DNA from 3 places in the Streptomyces sp. NPDC056503 genome. Region 2 is predicted to be linked to each of the others. Evidence: riboswitches for the same ligand, from Rfam matches in the RefSeq annotation. Region 2 holds a riboswitch; each other region holds the start of a gene.

Region 1 (2,254 bases), on a different contig from region 2:
GCGGTCTTCTGCCGGGCGAAGGAGAGCCAGCGCAGGATCTGCGGATCGACGTCCTTCTCGGCCGTGGCGTCCAGCGGCACGTGGAGGAGGGAGCAGGAGGCGGCGACGTCGACGCGGTCCGCGAGGCCGAGGAGGGTGCCGAGGGTGGTGAGCGACCTCTCCAGGTCGTCGACCCAGATGTTGCGGCCGTTCACCACGCCCGCGACGAGTCGCTTTCCGGGCAGGCCGCCGACGGCGGCGAGCCCTTCCAGATGGGCCGCCGCCGGCTCGGTGAAGTCGAGCGCGAGGCCGTCGACCGGCGCCTTGGCGAGGACGGGGAGGGCGTCGCCGAGGTGGCCGAAGTAGGAGGCGACGAGGAGCTTCGGCCGGTCGGTGAGCGCCCCGAGCGCGCGGTAGGCGCGGGCGGTGGCGTCCAGTTGGGCCGGGGTGCGGTCCTGGACCAGGGCCGGCTCGTCGAGCTGTACCCACCGCGCGCCGGCCGCCCGCAGGTCGGCGAGGACCTCGGCGTAGACGGGCAGCAGGCGGTCCAGGAGGGTCAGGGGTTCGAAGTCCGCCGCCACCCCGGGGGCCGGCTTGGCCAGCAGGAGGTAGGTGACCGGACCCACCAGCACGGGCCGTGCGGCCGGGCCGAGGGCCAGGGCCTCCTTCAGCTCCGCGACCTGCTTCGCGGAGTCCGCCGTGAAGACCGTGCCAGGTCCCAACTCGGGTACGAGGTAGTGGTAGTTGGTGTCGAACCACTTGGTCATCTCCAGCGGTGCCACGTCCTGGGTGCCCCGCGCCATGGCGAAGTAGCCGTCCAGGGCGTCGGTGGCCACGGCGTCCCGGTGGCGGTCGGGGATCGCGCCCACCATCACCGTGGTGTCCAGGACGTGGTCGTAGAGGGAGAAGTCGCCGGTCGGCACCTCGGTGATGCCGGCTTCGGCGAGCTGCCGCCAGTTCGCGCGGCGCAGTCCGGCGGCGGTGGTCCGGAGGGCTTCGGCGGTGACCCGGCCCTTCCAGTACCCCTCGACCGCCTTCTTCAGTTCCCGGCCCTGCCCCTGACGGGGGTAGCCGTACACGGTGGCCCGTGCTGCCGCGGCTGCGGACTTCGTGGTCACGGAGATCTCCTTCGCGAGACGGATCCCTGAGGTCCGGGGACCTGACCAGGCGCGAGGAGTGACCGGAGACGGAGGGTGCGCCCGCGTGTGACACGGCGCGGTCGTCCGCTCGTATGGTCGCCGACCCGCCCTCGAGGTCACCGGATGACCGCGCGCGGAATCGTCCGCGTGCGGGCAACGGGCAGGTCTTCGGACTCGCGGGCGCGCCCTCCTTCCGGAGGACTCCTACTGGCCGTCGCTTCCCAGGCCCGGTACGTCGGACCCAGTGCGTATGACGGCGGTCGTTCCCACTCACCGCTGCGGGGCAGTCCCGGATTCCCACCGGGTTCCCTCTTGCGACGCTCCCGCCTGGCGGGCGGGGCGAACCAGCTGCGCCGTCATCATACGGTCCCCGGGAGCGGCGGCCGCTCCGAGGACGTGCCCGCGCGCGGCGACAGGGGCCGTCCGCTCACCACGTTCCACCGGCCGGCCCGGCCGCTCAACTCCGTTGCGCTCGAAGGGCGTACGTCCACCCGCCAGAAGGCGGCGTCGCCGGCGCCGAGCGCGTGGACGACGGCGGCGCGCACGACGTCGGGCTCCACCACGGCCACGACCCGCCCCGGCGACCCGTCCCGGAGGGAGTCCAGCCAGGCCCCGACCCGGAGCCGGAGGTCCCGGACCGACTCCCCGCCGTGCGGTGCGGCGGCGGGGTCGGACAGCCAGCGGGCCACGCCCTCCGCCTCGGTGGCGGCGACGTCGTCCAGCGTCCGGCCGCGCCACCGGCCCATGGCGCAGCCGGCGAGCGCCGGGGTCGGCACCGCCCGCTCCAGCCCGAGGGCCCGCGCGGTGTCGCCGCAGCGCCGGGACGGCGAGGCGAACGCCGTGACGTCCGCGCCGAAGACGCCTGCCGCGGCCCTGGTCCGCGCCTCGCCGTCCGCGTCCAGCGGCCCGTCGTCGTCGAAGCGGACCTGCCGCAGCGCCTCGCCCGCGGCGGGGGAGACGAGCGTCACCCGTGTGGTCATCGGTCCCTCGGTCCTCTCGCGGGCGGTTCCGTGCCCGTGTCCGGGCCGCACCCTAACCCGCGGTCGCGCACGGGGAGTGATCCATCACTCACCCCCTTGGCGGGATGTCATGCACGCGGTACGTTCTCGGCGACATCTGAACAACGTGACGACGGC
Region 2 (2,254 bases):
CCGGGAGGTGCTCGGGCGGGAGCTCGCGCGGGCGCCACGCGCCGGTCCCGGCGGCCTCGGCGGCGTCGAGGAAGGCGAGGGCGCAGGCGAGGGCGGCGGGGACGGCGTCGGCGGCGGGCAGCCGGAAGGTCCGGGAGCCGGCCCGCAGGAGCGCGGTGCCGTCCGGTGCTGCGATCAAGGTCACATCGCCGCCGAGTCCGGCGACGTCGCCGCGGCCGTCGTCGAGGACGAAGAGGAAGCGGCCGGAGAGGGCCGCCGCGCGGGGCTCCGCGCAGAGGGCGGAGTCCAGTGCCCGGGCCCACAACTGCACGTCGGCGTGGCCGAGTCCGTCGAGTCCGGCGGCCGGGGAGGCGACGATGTTGCGGACCCGCTCGTGGGTGGGGGAGGGCAGCAGGCCGGCGTCGGCGAGGAGCGCGGCGAGCCGGGCGCCGCAGTCGTCGCCCAGGCCGCGCAGCTCGGCGTTGCCGCGCGAGGTGACGGAGAGGCTGCCGTCGCCGAGGGTCTCGGCGGCGTCGGCCAGGACCACGATCTGACGAGCTGTCACCCTGCCTGCGGGGAGGCGGAGTCGGGCGAGGAACCCGTCGGCGGCGGCGTGCAGCCGGAGCGCCCCCGGGCACGCGTCGCCACGGTCCCTTATCGGAGCTTCGCCCGGTTCGGGCGGTGTGGTCGGGGTCGGCGGCATGGCGGCGAGCATACCCACGGGGAACCGGGCGGCCACCGAGTGTGATCCGGCCGACTCTCCCGCCCCCTCCGGCCCGCCGACGGCACGCTCTACTATGCAGATCGGCATGGGGTCCCAGGACCCCGGGGAGGAAGCCCGGTGAGAATCCGGCGCGGTCCCGCCACTGTGAGCCCGTACCAGCGATGGCACGGGTGAGTCAGGAACTCCCGCCGTCCATACGACCACCCGGGGCGCGGACAACCCCGAGGAAGGGCCTGAGCCTCGCCATGCTCCTGCTGCTGTCGCACTCCGACACCGACCTGCTCAGCGCCCGCGCGGCCCACGCCGCCGCGCCCGAAGGCCCGGTCGCGTACCGCTTCGCCAACCCCTCCCGGCTCCCGCTCGCCGACCTCCCGGGCCTCCTCGACGGCGCCGAGCTCGTCGTCGTCCGCCTCCTCGGCGGCGTCCGCTCCTGGCAGGAAGGGCTCGACGCGGTCCTCGCCACGGGCAAGCCGGTCGTCGTCCTCAGCGGCGAACAGGCCCCCGACGCCCAGCTGATGGCCGCCTCCACCGTGCCGATCGGCGTCGCCACCGAGGCGCACGCCTACCTCGCCCACGGCGGCCCCGCCAACCTGGCGCAGCTGGCCCGCTTCCTCTCCGACACCGTGCTGCTCACCGGCCACGGCTTCGAGGCCCCGGCCGCCGCCCCCACCTGGGGCCCGCTGGAGCGGACCGCCCGCCCCACCGACGGCCCGACGGTCGCCGTGCTCTACTACCGCGCCCACCACATGAGCGGGAACACCGCCTTCGTCGGCGCCCTCTGCGACGCGATCGAGGACGCCGGGGCCCGCGCCCTCCCGCTGTACGTGGCCTCGCTGCGCGCCCCCGAGGAGGAGCTGCTCGCCGTCCTGCGGGGGGCCGACGCGATCGTCACCACCGTCCTCGCCGCCGGCGGCACCAAGCCGGCCGCCGCGCAGGCCGGCGGCGACGAGGAGGCCTGGGACGCGGGCGCGCTCGCCGCGCTCGACGTGCCCGTCCTCCAGGCGCTCTGCCTGACCGGCTCGCGCTCCGCCTGGGAGGAGAACGACGAGGGCCTGTCGCCGCTGGACGCGGCCAGCCAGGTCGCCGTCCCCGAGTTCGACGGGCGGCTCATCACCGTCCCGTTCTCCTTCAAGGAGATCGACCCCGACGGGCTGCCCGCCTACGTCGCCGACGCCGAGCGCGCCGCCCGCGTCGCCGGCATCGCCGTCCGGCACGCCCGCCTGCGGCACATCCCGAACGCCGAGAAGAAGCTGGCGCTCGTCCTCTCCGCGTACCCGACGAAGCACTCCCGCATCGGCAACGCCGTCGGCCTCGACACCCCCGCCTCCGCCGTCTCCCTGCTGCGCCGCCTCATCGCCGAGGGATACGACTTCGGCCCGGAGGCGGACCTCCCCGGTCTGGTCTCCGGCGACGGCGACGAGCTGATCTACGCCCTCATCGAGGCCGGCGGCCACGACCAGGACTGGCTCACCGAGGAGCAGCTGGCGAAGAACCCGGTCCGCATCCCGGCCGCCGACTACAAGCGCTGGTACGCGACCCTGCCCGAGGAAC
Region 3 (2,254 bases), on a different contig from region 2:
GGGCAGCTCGGCGGGGCGGTACCGGGCGACAAGACGATGCTGGACGCGCTGACGCCGGCCGTCGCGGCGCTGCGCGAGTCGTTCGCGGCCGCGCGCGCGGCGGCCGAGGCGGGCGCGCTCGCGACCGTACCGCTGCGGGCCCGCAAGGGGCGGGCCAGCTATCTCGGCGAGCGGTCGGTCGGACACCAGGACCCGGGGGCGACGTCCTCGGCGCTGCTGTTCGCCGCCCTGGAGGAGGTGACGGCCGGATGAGCGGGGTCGGGGACCGGGTGGGGATCGTGCTGGTCTCGCACAGCGCGGTCGTCGCCGCGGCCGTCGCGGAGCTGGCCCGCGGGCTCGCCGGCGGCGGTGACACGGCGCCGGTCGCGGCGGCCGGCGGCACCCCCGACGGCGGACTCGGTACGAGCTCCGAGCTGATCGCCGCGGCGGCGAGGGACGTCGACGCGGGGGCCGGGGTGGCGCTCCTGGTGGACCTCGGCAGCGCGGTCCTCACGGTGAAGGCGCTGCTCGCGGAGGGCGACGAACTCCCGGAAGGGGCCCGGCTCGTCGACGCCCCCTTCGTCGAGGGAGCCGTGGCCGCCCTGGTGACGGCGAGTGCCGGCGGGGACCTCGACGCGGTGGCGGCCGCGGCCTCGGAGGCGTACGCCTACCGCAAGGTCTGACGCCCGCTGTCAGGGGCGCCCCGGCTGGGTTCCACGCCGTCGGGGCGCCCCTGGTCGTCCGAGCAGCAGCAACGCACTTGGACACGTCCACGCTAGTGCGGGGGTCTGACAACGGGGGTCCGACGCCGGGGCCTGGGCGCGGTCCGGGCGCGGTCCGGGCGCGGTGTCGGACCGCGAGTGACCGACCCCGCATTGTGATGAAGCAGGTCAACACACTAATGTCGCAGGGCCTTGGTGTTCGGGAAACCGGTGCAGTACCGGTGCGGCCCTCGCCACTGTGATCGGGAGGTCCGGCTCCGTCCCCTCGGGGAAGCCACTGCTCCGCCGCGGGAGACCGTCGCGGGGTGGGAAGGCGGAGTCGGGCGGCACTACCGTCAGCCAGGAGACCGGCCAGGGCGCGTTGTCCATCCACGAGGTGCTGGAGAGGGTCTCCCGATCATGCATATCGCCGAGGGGTACCTACCCCCCGTCCACGCGGCCGCCTGGGGCGTCGCATCGGCTCCGTTCGTCGTCCACGGCGTCCGCGCGCTCACCCGCGAGGTGCGCGCCAACCCCGAGTCCACCCTGCTGCTCGGCGCCTCCGGCGCCTTCACTTTCGTCCTCTCCGCGCTCAAACTGCCGTCGGTGACGGGAAGTTGTTCCCATCCGACGGGTACGGGACTGGGTGCCATCCTGTTCCGGCCGCCGATCATGGCGGTGCTCGGCACGATCACCCTGCTGTTCCAGGCGCTGCTGCTCGCCCACGGCGGGCTGACCACACTGGGCGCGAACGTCTTCTCGATGGCGATCGTCGGGCCGTGGGCCGGGTACGGCACGTACGTGCTGTTCCGGCGGTTCGGGGCGCCGCTGATGGTGGGGGTGTTCTTCGGCGCGTTCGCCGCCGACCTCTCCACCTACTGCGTGACCAGCGTCCAGCTGGCCCTCGCCTTCCCCGACCCGGGCAGCGGGGTGGCGGGGTCGCTCGCCAAGTTCGGCGGGATCTTCGCGGTGACGCAGATCCCGCTCGCGGTGAGCGAGGGGCTGCTGACCGTCCTGGTGATGCGGCTGCTCACGCAGTCCAGCAAGGGTGATCTGCTGCGGCTGGGCGTGCTCGCCCGGCCGCAGGCGGCGGAGCGGCGCGAGGAGGCGGCGGCGTGATGAGCCGGAACGCGAAGATCAATTCCCTGCTGCTCCTGCTGGTCGCGGCGCTGGCCGTGCTGCCGTTGGCGCTCGGTCTCGGCGATCACAAGGAGGAGCCGTTCACCGGCGCCGACGCCGAGGCCGAGACCGCGATCACGGAGATCGAACCGGACTACGAGCCGTGGTTCAGCCCGCTGTACGAGCCGCCGTCCGGTGAGATCGAGTCGGCGCTGTTCTCGCTCCAGGCGGCGCTGGGCGCCGGTGTCCTCGCGTACTACTTCGGGCTGCGGCGCGGCCGGCGGCAGGGCGAGGAGCGGGCGGCGGCCCGCGAGGGGAGCGGCGCGGACGCGACCGCCCCGGGCACCGGCACGGACGCGTAGCCGCCGATGCTGCCGATCGACGCGGCGGCGCACAGCAGCCGCTGGCGCCGCCGCCATCCGGCCGAGAAGGCCGTGCTCGGCTTCGGTCTGACA

Evidence for each region. Region 2 has a riboswitch for cobalamin ahead of cobN (cobaltochelatase subunit CobN). Riboswitches for the same ligand answer to the same signal wherever they lie in the genome.
Region 1: linked by a shared signal. The riboswitch ahead of metE (5-methyltetrahydropteroyltriglutamate--homocysteine S-methyltransferase) and the one ahead of cobN (cobaltochelatase subunit CobN) in region 2 are both predicted to bind cobalamin.
Region 3: linked by a shared signal. The riboswitch ahead of ACFQ8C_RS11035 (energy-coupling factor ABC transporter permease) and the one ahead of cobN (cobaltochelatase subunit CobN) in region 2 are both predicted to bind cobalamin.

The regions. Positions count from the first base shown of each region.
Region 1 covers NZ_JBHTST010000160.1:14,118-16,371, reverse strand. The annotation lists gene metE (5-methyltetrahydropteroyltriglutamate--homocysteine S-methyltransferase) at 1-1,097, opposite strand, end outside; cobalamin riboswitch at 1,260-1,482, opposite strand; gene ACFQ8C_RS32490 (histidine phosphatase family protein) at 1,478-2,098, opposite strand.
Region 2 covers NZ_JBHTST010000041.1:34,400-36,653, forward strand. The annotation lists gene cobG (precorrin-3B synthase) at 1-682, opposite strand, end outside; cobalamin riboswitch at 774-910, shown strand; gene cobN (cobaltochelatase subunit CobN) at 949-2,254, shown strand, end outside.
Region 3 covers NZ_JBHTST010000026.1:47,354-49,607, reverse strand. The annotation lists gene dhaL (dihydroxyacetone kinase subunit DhaL) at 1-252, shown strand, start outside; gene ACFQ8C_RS11040 (PTS-dependent dihydroxyacetone kinase phosphotransferase subunit DhaM) at 249-662, shown strand; cobalamin riboswitch at 850-1,072, shown strand; gene ACFQ8C_RS11035 (energy-coupling factor ABC transporter permease) at 1,101-1,799, shown strand; gene ACFQ8C_RS11030 (energy-coupling factor ABC transporter substrate-binding protein) at 1,799-2,161, shown strand; gene cbiQ (cobalt ECF transporter T component CbiQ) at 2,168-2,254, shown strand, end outside.